DNA from 2 places in the Martelella mediterranea DSM 17316 genome. Region 2 is predicted to be linked to the other one. Evidence: predicted binding sites of a transcription regulator. Region 2 holds the regulator's gene; the other holds the start of a gene.

Region 1 (7,317 bases), 1.0 Mb from region 2:
ATCCGGACACGATCGTGATCGACACCCGCAATGATTACGAGACGGCGATCGGCATCTTCCGCGGTGCCGTCGACCCGAAGACGAAGACCTTCCGCGAGTTTCCGCGCTGGGTCGCCGAAAACCAGGGCCTCCACAACAAGCCGAAGATCGCGATGTACTGCACCGGCGGCATCCGCTGCGAAAAGGCAACCGCCTTCATGAAGGAGCAGGGCTTTGACGAGGTCTATCACCTCAAGGGCGGCATTCTGAAATATCTCGAGGACGTGCCGGAAGAGGAAAGCCTCTGGGACGGCGCCTGCTTCGTTTTCGACGAGCGCGTTTCCGTCACCCACGGCCTGAAGGAAGGCGAGCACGAACTCTGCCACGCCTGCCGCCACCCGGTGACGCCCGAGGACAAGCTTTCCGCCGACTACGAGGAAGGCGTTTCCTGCCCGCATTGCGCCGACAGCTATTCGGAGACCGACCGCGCCCGCTTCCGCGAACGTCAGCACCAGATCACACTGGCGAAAGCCCGCGGCGAGCGCCATCTCGGCGCGTAGGGCGCCGCGAACTTGAACCGGATGGCTTATCGGATAACTTCGGAATGGGGAACCAGATGACGAGCAAAGCAGGCTTTTTCGGTTACTGGCTTCCGGTTGATGACGAGGAAAGCGCGCGGGACGCCGTGAAAATGTCCGGGCTACCCGTTCTCGTCATGGGGCTGAACTTCGTGATTTTGTCGCTGTTTCCCTCTCCATACCAGGCGACCTCTGATTACAGCTCCGTGATCTCTGGCGTTGTGGCGCTCGTTTTGATCTTTGTCGCGTTCAGAATTCGTGGCGGACATGCAGGCTTGGTGCCGGGCACGACAAGCCTGTTTTGCGTATTCATCGTTCTGAACGCCGTCCTGCCATATATAGGCTACTTTCTGGCCGGCGGCCGCGATTTGGACCTTTTTCGTCTCACGATTAGTCTGATCATTCCCGCCATCTGTGCCGCTTTGGCACTCAACGGCTGGCGGGGCTGGCGGTGGTTGCGAAAAAACAACCTCCCGACGCCATACTAGGCTCCGCGGAAGCGGGAGGCGTCGGTCATGGCGTTTTACCCGTCCTTAATCATGGATCGGTTAGGTAAAGCGTCTACAACAGATAAGACGGTCGGCATCATGCGTTTTCTGGCAAAATCCCTGGCAGTTTCGGCAGCAGTGCTGCTTTCGGCCTGTTCGACATTCTCGTTCCTGCCGGGCTCGTCCGAGCCGATCCCCACGCCGATCGCCGCCAATCCGGCATCGCTCCGGATCGCGGTTCTGGCGCCCGAGGAATTCCGGCTGCCCAAGGGCGAGGTCGAACTGACCGTCTATCAGCGCGGCGCGGGCGGCGATATCAGCCAGGATTATACGCTGGTGAATGCCGATTCCGAGAAGGTCGATGCCGCCGTGGCCGAATTCCGCAAGCCGGGGCAGGTGGTGACGCTGCTGAGATTGGCGCCCGCCGACGCGTTGCGCCTGCGCGACCAGCAGGAGCAGATGGCGGCCGCGCGCGGCGCCGGCAGCGCCAAGCCGGGCTTCGAGGTTGACCTCGATTCCACCTGCTGGAACGGCGCCATGGTGGCGCCCGTCGTGCCGCTCGATGTGCTGATCAGGGCGGATTCAGACGGGGAATTCCATCCGCTGCTGTCCGATATCGATATTTTCGCGCTGATGAACCGGCCGGAAGACTCGCGCCTGAAGAAGTGCTCCTGAGGCTTCGATTTCTCTCTTGAGGATGATTTGAACGCTCAGTCCCGGTGTTCGCGGGCAAGGGCGTCGATGGCGCGTTCCATGCCGGGGCGGATCGCCACCATCAGCGTGGCATAGCCTTCCTCGACCGGCCAGAACCGCTCGGCCAGATATGGGCCGACGCCCGGGGCCGCGCGAGTGACCGCGATATTGGCATCGCGGGTGTTCCATTCCGTCAGTCGCATGATCAACTGCTCGTCAACAGCTTCCTGTTCCATGTCGGGCCGCACGAAGACCTGCCAGATCCATGCTTCGCCGGCCGTGACCGGCTGGACCGCCGCGGCAATCATCTCGCCGGCGAGATAAAGCGCGTGGATGCGAAGCTGGTCGTTGCGGCCAAGCTTCTTGGCCGTGGGCAGCAGTGCTACAAACCGGGACCGGTCTTCCGCGACCGTCGTGGTGAGTGCTGAAAGCTCGTCCAGCATCAGCGCGGTTTCGGATGGATTGCGGGCGATGTGATAGCCGACCTTCCCACGCCTATTCAGCGCTTCCCACTTTGCGAGGTTGGCCTGCCACGCCTCGCGCTCGCCGGGCGTGAGCGCTGCACCTGCGGGATTGATCGGGCCTGACAGCGCGCGCCTGCGGCGGGCATGGGTGACCCGGAAGGCAAGGCCGCGGGCGGCGGCCACCGCGCGGGCGAAGCGCATGAACGCGCCATCGGCCAGGAGATGCGGAAACACGGCAATGCCCGGCAGGTTGACGAGCGAACCGGCAAGCGCCTCGAAAAGCTGATCGAGTGTTGCCATCGGCCGGTGGCGCGAGATCAGCGGCGCGTGATAGCCGATATCGCCGATCGCATGGGCAAGCAGATGCGAGCCGTTGCCGCGCACCGAAAAGGTCATCAGCGCTGTGAGATTGTCATCGCCGTCGCCATCCTCCATCAGCGCGACCCTCAGCAGCGAATGGCGCTCGCCGAGCGCCGGCAGTAGGAAGGCGGGGGTCTGGAAGATGTTGCGCTCGATCGCGGTCTCCGCCAGCCGGTCCATTGCCGGCTCCATATGGTCGGGGGCCTGCGAATAGAGCGAGAACTCGCCGCCGCTTCTGACCTCGAGGCGGATATCGGGAACCGCCTTGCCGGGCTGGACGACGGAAAGCTTGGATTTGAGGCGGGCCGGCGGGCGCTGGCCCAGGTCCTTGCGTATGATGCTCATGGCCGCGCCCCTTTCGGCCGGGGGCCGAAGCGCGATGCGCGCGGCATGTCCGGCAGGACGGGCAGCTCTGGGGGGCCTGAACGCATGGGATACTGAACTCTTACAAACGCACTTAACAAGGGATAACCGGTTTCGGTTAACAAAGCGTTGGCCACGGCTGCGCGAAACCGGCCTTGCAATTTTGGCCGATACGGGCAGACTGTCTTGTAAGTGTCATGTTTGCGAAGCGGAGACGCCATGGCTGACAAGCCGGAAACGCAACGCGGCCGGGCTGCCGCCAACGCCAATGTGGTGGAGCTCAGCCAATATCGCGCCGGCCAGAAGGCCGAGCCCCTGCCGGTCACCTTCCACCGGCGCGAACTGGACGCGATCCTCTGGATCTACGGCCGCATGGTGGGCGAGGGCGAGTGGCGCGACTATGCGCTGGATCACCTGAAGGACAGGGCGGTGTTCTCGGTGTTCAAGCGCGCCGGCGAGATGCCGCTCTACCGGATCGAGAAAAACCCCAAACTCGCCGCCCGGCAGGGCGCCTTCTCGGTCACCAATACGGCCGGCATGGTGCTCAAGCGCGGCCACGACCTGAAACAGGTGCTGAAGGTCTTCGACCGGAACCTGAAGCTGGTCGAAAAATAGACCTGATGCCGCCGCCCTTCGCTGGGCGTGGCCGGAGATGACATCCGCAAAAGGAATGGTCTTCCAAAAAAGAGCCGGATTGTGCTCTGGCCTTCAGGCTGCTGATAAAGCACAAAGCCTTGACCATCATATGTCATCGGCCCTTCGTTCTTGTGTCATGCTCGGACTTGATCCGAGCATCCAGGCATCTTAAGTCTCTGAATTTGCAAAGATTTATAACGATCCCTTGCCGGGAGGCCTGGATCCTCGGGTCAAGCCCGAGGATTGTTTGTCGGATCTGCGCTATTGTTGTGATGCAGCTGCGGGCCGTTGGCTTGCCCGCAGCTGCTGCAACAGCCGACCGTCCGAGTATTGGGTGGAATACCCGCTGTCATCAAGGTCACTGTTGCACCGAGCAACCGCTTGAAGAGTTGATTGGGCCGCTGATTGCCACGCCCGCAAACAATCCCAAGCATGCCTTGAAAGGATAGCATCGCCATGGTCGTTTTGCATCACCCTCCGCACATCTGTCTTGGTTGCGACGTTGCAAAGGACACGATCGCCGTTTCCTGCGGCGGTCCGGCCACCGTCATCGCCAATCGCAGCAGGGATATTCGTCGCTTCCTGCGAAACTGCGAGGCAGATCTGGTCATCTGCGAACCCACCGGCGGGTATGAAACCGTCCTGATCGAAGAGTGCCTGCGGCGCGGCCTTGCCGTTCACCGGGCCGATACGCGCAGGCTCAAGGCCTTCATTCGTTCGCGTGGACGGGTCGGCAAGAGCGATGCGATCGATGCCCGGGAAATGGTCGCCTATGGCATGGAACGCTGGGCAAGCCTGTCCCTGTGGCAGGCTGAAAACCCTGAAGAGGCAAGGCTCAAGGCCCTTGTGCGCCGCCGCGCCGATCTGGTCGCCATCAGGGTCGCCGAGCAAAACCGCGCCATGGCGCCGGGCGGACGTGAACTTGCCGTCACCTTCAAGGCCATGCTCGCTGCCATCAATCGCCAGATCGCGCTGCTCGACAAGGAAATCCGCATGCTCATGCGCAGCGAAGCCTTTGCAGCCAGGGCCAGCATCGCAATGGCGATGACCGGCATCGCGGAGACAACCGCCGCCGCCCTGATCGCCACAATGCCCGAACTCGGGACGCTGGATCGAAAAAAGGCGGCGGCGCTGGCCGGCCTGGCGCCGCACCCAAACGAGAGCGGCAACAAGATCGGTTACCGGAGAATGCGCGGCGGCAGACCCGTCATGCGCACCATCCTGTTCATGCCGGCCATGCAGGCCGCCCGCGGAAGGGGCGAGTTCGCCGCCTTCTACAAGCGCCTTGTCGAAGCCGGCAAAAAGCCAATCGTCGCGATCGCAGCAGTCATGCGAAAAATCGTCGTGACCCTCAATGCAAGGTTCACAGAGAAAGTCATCCAACAGAGTTGATGACCTGGAATGTGGGGGGACGTTTGTCAGCACTCTGGGGCCGGGAGCGTGCCCCGGCCTCCTGTTCGCGTCAACGCCTCAGTGGGCGTCTTCCATTTCCTTTTCGGGCTCAGGCGTCTTGGCGGCCTGCAGCTCCTGGACGGCCTTCTCCGGATCGGCGGGGAAGGCGTCGTCGGTGACCTTGCCTTCCAAGAGGTCGATCGCATATTTCAACTGCACGTCGTCCTCGGTCTCGCGCGGCACATAGGCAACCGAGCCGGAGCCCTCTTCGGTTTCCGCGTCACCTTGGATATGGCCGCGCAGCGCCGATTCGCCTTCCGGACGGATCAGTCCCTCGAGGTCTTCCGGCAGCACCTGCTCGACAACGATATCGGGGCTGATGCCGGTGCCCTGGATCGAGGTGCCCGACGGCGTGTAATAGAGCGCCGTCGTCAGCCGCAGCGAGCCTTCGGAACCCAGCGGTACGATGGTCTGGACCGAGCCCTTGCCGAATGTACGGGTGCCGACCAGCGTCGCCCGCTTCAGGTCTTGCAGCGCGCCGGCGACGATCTCGGATGCCGAGGCGGAGCCGCCATTGACGAGCACCACCAGCGGCTTGCCATCGGTGAGATCGCCGGGACCGGCATCGAAGCGGCGGGTCTCGCTGGAATTGCGGCCGCGGGTGGAGACGACTTCGCCTTCGTCGAGGAAGGTGTCGGCCACGGCGACGGCCTGGTTCAGGAAGCCGCCCGGGTTGAGGCGGAGGTCGAGAATATAGCCCTTGAGCTGGTCTTCCGGCACTTCCTTCTTGATCTCGTCAATCGCCTCGACCAGGCTTTCGTCCAGCTTCTCGTTCATGAAGGTGGTGAGGCGAATATAGCCGATATTGTCGTTTTCGACGCGCCATTTGACGGACTGCACCGGAATGATGCCGCGCACGATCGTCATCTCGATCGGCTTGGCAACGCCGTCGCGCAGAATGGTGATGTCGATCGGTTCGCCGACCTCGCCGCGCATGCGGTCGACCGCATCGTTGAGCGAAAGGCCGCGTACGCTTTCGCCGTCGATCTCGACGATCTTGTCGCCGGCCAGCACGCCTGCATTGGAAGCGGGCGTATCGTCGATGGGTGCGACGACCTTGACGACATCATCCTCCATCGTCACCTCGATGCCGAGCCCGCCGAATTCGCCCTTCGACTGGTCGCGCATCTCTTCGGATTCTTCCGCCGTCATATAGCTCGAATGCGGGTCGAGCCCGCTCAGCATGCCGTTGATCGCATCCTGTATCATCTGCTGTTCGTCGGGCGGCGAGACATACTGGCTGCGCACCCGCTCGAACACGTCGCCGAACAGCGACATTTCGCGGTAGGTCGAATCGTCGCCGGCCGCGCGCGCCGGTATATCGGCCGAAACCAGAATGCCGGTCGCCGCTGCGCCAAGTGCGGCGCCTGCCAGCAGAAGCGTTGCCCTACGTATCATTGCGTGCCTTTCCATCAATATTGTCCACCCACCAGGGTTGAGAATCGACCGGCTTCCCATTGTGTCGGAACTCAATGTAGAGCGTCGGCCTGTCCGTTTCCAGCGCCATTGTCGCGGCGCTCGCGATCCGTCTCGTGCCCATCTCGGCCAGCGGCTCGCCGGAGAATATGAAATCGCCCTGGCGAACCTTGAGGTCATCCATGCCGGTCATGACGATATGGTAGCCGTCGCCGACATTGAGGATGACCATCTCTCCGTAACTTCTGAAACGCCCGGCGTAAACCACCGTCGCGTCGGCGGGGGCGCTGACGAGCGCGCCGGGCCGCGCGGCAATGGTGATTCCGGTCGCCCTGTGCCCCGTTCCGTCCGGATCGCCGTATCGGCGCAGGATTTCGCCCGAAACAGGCAGGATCAGACGGCCCTTGAGGTCAGAGAATGGATATGCAGGCGTAATGCGGTTTTTATCGGGCGTTGACGAAAGCGCGCGCTGACGCGCCTCGATCTGCTGCGCCTCGGTCATCTGCCGGCGTTTCTCGGCCTCCTGACGCGCCAGAAGGGCGGCGTTGCGCGCGGAGGTGATGTCGGTTTCGAGGCTTTCGATCAGGCCGTTAAGATCGGTCGCGCGCGCGGCCAGCAGTTCGGCCTGGCGGCGCTCGGCTTCGAGCTGCTCCGCGCTGGTTTCCCGCGACTTCTCGTTTTCGGCGATCAGCAGGTCCATGCGCCGGCTTTCCTCGGCAAGGCTGTCGAGATCGCCGGCAAGCCCGTCACGGGCCTGCTGCTGTTCGGCCTTGACCGCCCGCAGCGATGTCAGGTCGGCAAGCACGGTTTCCATTCTGGCCCGCATCTCCGGCACCACGCCGTTCAGCAGGATCGCGCTTCTGACGGAATCGAGCGCATCGCCGGGGG
Region 2 (7,317 bases):
GCATCAAGGGCGGCAAGCGCCTCGGCCGAGGTCGCATGCGACACCGACGCGACCGGCCGTCCGTTTGCCGGGTTCATCACCTGAAACTCTGACGGCCCTTCCACCCATTGGCCACCGATATAGAGCCTGCGATCGGGCATCAGAGCCTCGTGATCCGTGGAGAGCGGACTTTGCGTGTTCATGTCATACCATCCTTGGTGAAGCGGCGCTGGTCGCTGCCTTTTTAATATGTTCGTATTACGGTATTATAGGAATATGATCATGACAAGGGCATTTTGCGTCATTGACGATAATACCGTAATACCATATGAGTGTGTGAAAGCGAGGTCTGCGGCGCATTTTTTGCCGCCGGAAGCGTCAGGCTCAAAACCAAGCGCCGGCTCCGCGACCCGCTTAAGGATAAAGACCGGCGTGCGCCTTGCCGCCGCAAGATTTGACGAGAATGGGAGGTTTCACAATGAACGCGGTATCGCACAAACAGCTTGAGCTCGATGTCGCCATCATCGGCGCGGGCGTCGGCGGGCTCTACGCGCTGCACAAGACGCGCAACGTGCTCGGCATGAAGGCCGAAGCCTTCGATGACGCCGGCGGCGTTGGCGGCACATGGTACTGGAACCGCTATCCGGGCTGCCGGGTCGACACCGAATCGACCGTCTACACCTATTCCTTCGACCTCGACATGTTCCAGAACTGGGAATGGTCGGAGCGCTATGCCAAGCAGCCTGAAGTGCTGAACTATCTGAACGCGGTCGCCGACAAGCACGACCTGAAGCGCTCGATCCATTTCAACACCCGCATCGCCAGCGCCGAATGGAAAGAGGACGAGGGCCGCTGGCTCCTGACCACCACGGCCGGCGATACGGTGAAGGCAAAATATGTGATCGAGGCCGTGGGGCTTCTCTCCTCCTCCTATGCCCCGCAATTCCCGGATCAGGACAAGTTCAAGGGCGAGGTGCTACTCGCCTCGAAATGGCCGGACAACGCGCCCGACCTTCAGGGCAAGCGCGTCGGCGTGGTCGGAACCGGCTCGACCGGCATCCAGATCATCACCGCGCTCGCCGACAAGGTCGGCCATCTGCATGTGTTACAGCGCACCGCGCAATGGGTGGTGCCGCTCGGCATCGGCCCCTTCCCGGCCGAAACGCGCGAGAAGATCAAGGCCGATCCGCACGGCTTCCGCGACTGGGCGCTGAGCACGGCGGCGGTTTTCGGCTTTGACGAAAGCACCGTTTCCGCGCTTGAGGTCGACAATGAAGAGCGCAAACGCGTTTACGAAAAGGCCTGGAAAAAAGGCAATGGCTTCAGCTTCCTGCTCGAAACCTTCTCCGATATTCCGGTGACCGCAGAGGCCAACAAGACGGCGACCGACTTCATCAAGTCGAAGATCGACGCCATCGTCACCGACCCCGAAGTCGCCCGCAAACTGACCCCACGCGACTATTACGCCAAGCGTCCGCTGGCCGCCGACAATTACTACGAGACCTATAATCGCGACAATGTCACCCTCCACGACGTCAAGGCGGAGCCGATCGAGCGATACACCGAAAACGGGCTGATCGTCGGCGGCAAGGAGCTGGAACTCGACGTGGTGATCATGGCGACCGGCTTCGACGCGATGACCGGCAACTATCTGAAGATCGACACGATCGGGCGCAACGGCGTACGGCTGAAGGATGCCTGGAAGAACGGTCCGCGCGCCTATGCCGGCATGTCCATCGCCGATTTCCCGAACCTTCTGATGGTATTCGGACCCTTCAGCCCGTTCACCAGCCAGCCGCTGGTGCATGAATGGCAGGTCGACTTCCTGTGCGACCTGATCGAGAAGGCCGAACAAGGCAACAGCATCATCGAGACCACGAGAGAGGCCCAGGACGACTGGGTGCGGGTGTGCCAAGAAGGCATGGCCGGCACGCTGTTCGAAGTGACGGACAGCTGGATCAACGGCGCCAACATTCCCGGCAAGCCCAGAACCTCGATGTGGTACATGGGCGGCATGGGCAATTACATGACCGAAATGAACGCCATCCGCGACGACAATTACCGCGGTTTCGAAGTCCGCTGATCCCGGTCGCCGAAAACACGGGATCGCCCGGACTTCGGTACAATGGACGCTCCGGCGCGCAATCTCCGCCCTCAAGGGCGGAGATTGGCGGGGCCATGCGGCCCCTCACACCTCCATCGAATAGCCGGCGCCGCGCACGGTGCGGATCACGTCGGGCATTTGCGAGAAGTTGAGGGCCTTTCTGAGACGCCCGACATGGACGTCGACGGTGCGTTCGTCGACATAGATGTCGTGGCCCCACACACCGTCGAGAAGCTGGGAGCGGGAGAACACCCGGCCGGGCGAGGTCATCAGGAATTCGAGCAGCCGGAACTCGGTCGGCCCGAGGCGGACTTCCTTGGCCTTGCGGTGAACGCGGTGGGTCTCGCGGTCAAGCTCGATATCGCCGCATTTGAGCACGCTGGAAAGCACTTCCGGCCGGGCGCGCCGCAGGATCGCCCTGACGCGGGCCATCAGTTCCGGGGTCGAGAACGGCTTGACGACATAATCGTCGGCGCCGATCGCAAGACCGCGCACCCGCTCGCTTTCCTCGCCGCGCGCCGTCAGCATGATGATCGGCAGACGCTCGGTCTCGGGCCGCATCCGGAGCCTGCGGCAAAGCTCGATGCCGGAAACGCCCGGCAACATCCAGTCGAGCAGCAGGAGGTCCGGCACCCGCTCCTGCAGCCTGAGTTCGGCCTCGTCGCCGCGCGCGATCGTCTCGACTTCATAGCCTTCCGATTCAAGGTTGTAGCGCAGCAGGACGCTCAGCGCTTCTTCATCTTCGACAACTGCAATCTTCGGAACCATCTCGTGCCTCTGTCAAATGGTTTCAGGACTTGCTCTCGCCGGAGCCGACCGAGGGCGACATGTCGTCCTTCGGGCGTTCTCCCTGTGGCTGCGAGCCGGTGGCGATGTAGTAGATCATTTCAGCAATATTGGTGGCGTGGTCGCCGATGCGCTCGATGTTCTTGGCGCAGAACAGAAGATGCGTGCAGGTGGTGATATTGCGCGGATCCTCCATCATGTAGGTCAAAAGCTCGCGGAACAGCGAGGTGTAGATCGCGTCGATCTCCTCGTCGCGCTCGCGGATCGAATTGGCCTTGTCGGCCTGGCGCGAGGTGTAGGCGTCGAGCACTTCCTTGAGCTGCAGCAGCGCCAGTTCCGACAGGTGCTCGATGCCGTGGGCGAGCTTGCGCGGAACCCCGGTGCCCTGCACCGAGATCACCCGCTTGGCGGTGTTCTTGGCCATGTCGCCAACGCGCTCGAGGTCGGCGGCGATGCGGATCGCACCCATGATTTCACGCAGGTCCGCCGCCACCGGCTGGCGCCGCGCGATGGTGACGATCGCCTTTTCGCCGACCTCGCGCTCGGCCTCGTCCAGCGCCAGATCCTCGGCGATCACCTTCTCGGCGAGTTCGGTATCGGTGTTGACCAGCGCCACGACGGATTGCGAGACCATCTCTTCCGCCATGCCGCCCATTTCGGAAATCCGGCGCTGGAGATATTTCAGCTCCTCGTCGAAGGCCGATATGATATGCGAGTGTGCCATCTGTGCGTCTCCTTAACCGAACCTGCCCATAATGTAGTCCTGGGTGCGCTGGTCCGCGGGATTGGTGAAAATCGTGTCGGTGTCGTCCTCCTCGACCATGTAGCCGAGATGGAACATCGCCGTGCGCTCTGACACGCGCGCGGCCTGCTGCATCGAATGGGTCACCATCACGATGGTGTAGTTCTGCTTTAATTCGCTGATCAGCTCTTCCACGCGGGCGGTCGCGATCGGGTCGAGCGCCGAGCACGGCTCGTCCATCAGGATCACTTCCGGGCTGACGGCGATGGCGCGCGCGATGCAAAGCCGCTGCTGCTGGCCGCCGGAAAGGCTGGTGCCGGGTTCCTGCAGGCGGTCCTTGACCTCGTTGAAGAGGCCCGCCTTCTGCAGGCTGGTCTCCACGATCCGGTCGAAATCCGAACGATGACGGGCAAGGCCGTGGATGCGCGGGCCGTAGGCGACGTTCTCGTAGATCGATTTCGGAAACGGGTTCGGGTTCTGGAACACCATGCCGACGCGGGCGCGCAGTTCCACCACATCAATGCCGGAGGTATAGATATCCTCGCCGTCGAGCGTGATCGTGCCGGTCACCCGGCAATTGTCGATCGTGTCATTCATGCGGTTGAGCGTGCGCAGGAAGGTCGACTTGCCGCAGCCCGACGGGCCGATCAGCGCGGTGACGGCATTCTGGCGGATGTTCAGGTTGACGTCGAACAGCGCCCGCTTCTGCCCGTAATAGACGGAAACATCCTTGCCGACCATCTTGTAGGTTTGTTCGTTCATGTTTCCGCTCATTGTTCTTTTCGCATCAAGGGTCATTCTACCAGCGCCGCTCGAAGCGGCGGCGGAGAATGACTGCGGTCAGGTTCATCAGGATCAGGAATACCAACAGCACGATGATCGCCGCCGAGGTGCGCTCGACAAAGGCGCGCTCGGCTTCGCCCGCCCACATGTAGATCTGCACCGGCAGCGCGGTCGAGGGATCGAGCGGGCTTGCCGGATAATCCGCCACGAAGGCGACCATGCCGATCAGCAGCAGCGGCGCGGTTTCGCCGAGCGCGCGGGCCAGGCCGATGATCGTGCCGGTGAGAATGCCGGGCATGGCGAGCGGCAACACGTGGTGGAACACCGCCTGCATCTTCGACGCGCCGACGCCGAGCGCCGCCGAGCGGATCGAGGGCGGCACCGCCTTCAGCGCCGAGCGGGTGGCGATGATGATCGTCGGCAGCGTCATCAACGTCAGCACCAGCCCGCCAACGAGTGCGGCCGAGCGCGGCAGGCCGAGAAAGCCGATGAACAGCGCCACGCCGAGCAGGCCGAAGACGATCGACGGCACGGCGGCGAGGTTGTTGATATTGACCTCGATGACATCGGTGAACCGGTTCTTCGGCGCGAATTCCTCGAGATAGATCGCGGACGCCACGCCGAGCGGCAGGGACAATACCAGCACGATGCCCATCATGTAGAGCGTGCCGACGAAGGCGACGCCGATGCCCGCCGATTCCGGCCGCGAGGATGCGCCATGGGTGAAGAAGCCGGCGTTGAAGCTCTTGTGCAGCCGGCCTTCCGCCTTCAACTCCGCCATCCATGCGGCCTGTTGATCTGAGACGCGGCGGCTGGTTTCCGGCAGCGAGAGATCGATCTGGCCCTTGTTGGCGGAATCGACATCGGCGGCGGCCAAGAGCTTCACGTCGACGGTCTTTCCGATCACCGACGGATCGTCCATCACCACGTCGCGCAGGTCGACGCGGGCCGAGCGCGAGACGAGCCGCATGGCTTCGCGCATCTCGGCGGCATTGGCGGGGTCGAGATCGAGCGTTTTCGCCAGCGCGTCCTGCACCAGAGCCGGATAGTTCGCGGTCAGCAGCAGGCGCGGGTTTTCGTCGCGCAGGCCCTCGGGGTCGACCACCTGTTCCGAAAACGTGATCGGCAGCGTGATCGTGGTCTGCTGGAAGGCGGAAAAGCCCTTGCCGGCGACCGAGAACAGCAATGCCGCCAGGAAGAACAGGCCGGCGAAGATCGCAAGGAAACCGAATACGCGGAACCGCCTTTCGGCGCGGTGGCGGCGTTTCAGCCCCTTGCGGCGGGTCTCGGTGACCCTGCGGCGGAAATCCCCCGCCTCGTTCGGATTGGTGAATGTCTCGCTCATGCGTACTGCTCCCGGTATTTGCGCACGACATAGAGCGCGTAGACATTGAGGCAGAGCGTGATCACGAACAGGGTCAGGCCGAGCGCGAAGGCCACCAGCGTCTGCGGCGTGTTGAATTCGAGGTCGCCGGTGAGCTGGTTGACGATCTTCACCGTCACCGTCGTCATCGGCTCGAACGGATTGATCTGCAGATTGGCGGCAACGCCGGCGGCAAGCACCACGATCATGGTCTCGCCGATCGCGCGCGAGGCCGTCAAAAGCAGCGCGCCGACAATGCCCGGCAGCGCCGCCGGCAGAACCACGCGCTTGATGGTCTCCGACTGCGTCGCGCCAAGCCCCAGCGAGCCCTTGCGCAGGCTGTCGGGCACGGCGTTGATGATGTCATCGGAGAGCGACGAAACGAAGGGAATCAGCATGATGCCCATCACCACGCCCGCCGTCAGCACCGACTGCGCCTCGATGAAATTGCGGTAATTGCCGGTGAACAGCCCGTTCAGCTCCACCGAGATATCGCGCAGCAGCGGGCCGACCGTGATCAGCGCGAAAAAGCCGTAGACGATGGTCGGAATGCCGGCGAGCACCTCCAGCAGCGGCTTGGCGATCGAACGCAGCCGGCCGCTGGCATATTCCGACATGTAGATCGCGGCATAGAGCCCGATCGGCACCGCAACCGCCATCGCCACCGCGGAAATATAGATCGTGCCGGCCAGAAGCGGGATCAGGCCGAACTGGCCGGGCGAGCCGGTCTCGCCGGCGGCGGCAAAACGCGGGTCCCACACCGTGCCGAAGAAGAAATCGATCGGCGAGACCTGGGCGAAGAAGCGCAGCGATTCCGACAACATCGACAGCACGATGCCAACGGTCGTCAGGATCGCGATGGTGGAGGCCAGAAGCAGGGCCCCCAGCACCACCTGTTCGACGCGGTTGCGGGCCTGGAACTGCGGCCTGACCGCGCGGAAGGACAGCGCCAGCGAGACGAGAGCGACGGCCAGCACGGCGGCCGCCATGGCGTAGCTGCTTTTCGCCGAAAGCGCGTTCATCCGCTCCGCCGATTTGAGCACGAAGGGCTGCGGATTGGCGGCCAGCGGAATGCCGCTTTTGGCAAGCACCGCGCGAAGCTGGCTGGAATCTTCCGCGACGCGTTCGCGCGCGGCATCGGGAAGCTGGCGCAGGCCGTAGGCGACGGAGGTGACGGTGTTGAAGGTCAGGCTTTGGGCGGAGGCCGGCTGCGCCTTCACGCTATCGGGAAAACCTTCACGGATCTCCGCGCCGATCAGGAGCGGGCTCGCCACCATCCATACCGCCATCAGGAGCACGGCCGGAACGACGGTCGCGATCGTGACGAAGCTTGCGTGGTGGCTGGGGCGTGAGTTGATCCGCCCGGCATCGGCCAGCGCATAGGCCTTGGCGCGGGCGGCGAAGAAACCGCCTGCGCTGAGAAGCACGATGAGCGCCAGTATGATCAAAAACACATGCATATCCGGACCATCCGGGGCTTCAGGCCCCTTGTTGCCGCCGGCGGCGGCGATTGTCATTCATAGCGGTCGCTACTGTGTCTGCTGCAGCGTCACGCCCGCA

What was found. Region 2 encodes PhoB, which activates phosphate uptake and scavenging genes when phosphate is short. Its sites were predicted from a motif close to TGTCATNNANCTGTCAT; they were not measured.
Region 1: the regulator PhoB is predicted to act here: its motif matches at 3,108-3,124, upstream of Mame_RS08815 (DUF2794 domain-containing protein).

What each region holds. Positions count from the first base shown of each region.
Region 1 covers NZ_CP020330.1:1,890,343-1,897,659, forward strand. Annotated here, with positions in the region: gene trhO (oxygen-dependent tRNA uridine(34) hydroxylase TrhO) at 1-539, shown strand, start outside; gene Mame_RS08800 (hypothetical protein) at 596-1,045, shown strand; gene Mame_RS08805 (hypothetical protein) at 1,073-1,720, shown strand; gene Mame_RS08810 (GNAT family N-acetyltransferase) at 1,756-2,907, opposite strand; gene Mame_RS08815 (DUF2794 domain-containing protein) at 3,145-3,540, shown strand; gene Mame_RS08820 (IS110 family RNA-guided transposase) at 4,018-4,953, shown strand; gene Mame_RS08825 (S41 family peptidase) at 5,032-6,411, opposite strand; gene Mame_RS08830 (murein hydrolase activator EnvC family protein) at 6,401-7,317, opposite strand, start outside.
Region 2 covers NZ_CP020330.1:864,597-871,913, reverse strand. Annotated here, with positions in the region: gene Mame_RS03965 (NAD-dependent succinate-semialdehyde dehydrogenase) at 1-182, opposite strand, end outside; gene Mame_RS03960 (flavin-containing monooxygenase) at 458-2,062, shown strand; gene phoB (phosphate regulon transcriptional regulator PhoB) at 2,168-2,851, opposite strand; gene phoU (phosphate signaling complex protein PhoU) at 2,874-3,593, opposite strand; gene pstB (phosphate ABC transporter ATP-binding protein PstB) at 3,606-4,409, opposite strand; gene pstA (phosphate ABC transporter permease PstA) at 4,411-5,739, opposite strand; gene pstC (phosphate ABC transporter permease subunit PstC) at 5,736-7,217, opposite strand; gene Mame_RS03930 (PstS family phosphate ABC transporter substrate-binding protein) at 7,287-7,317, opposite strand, start outside.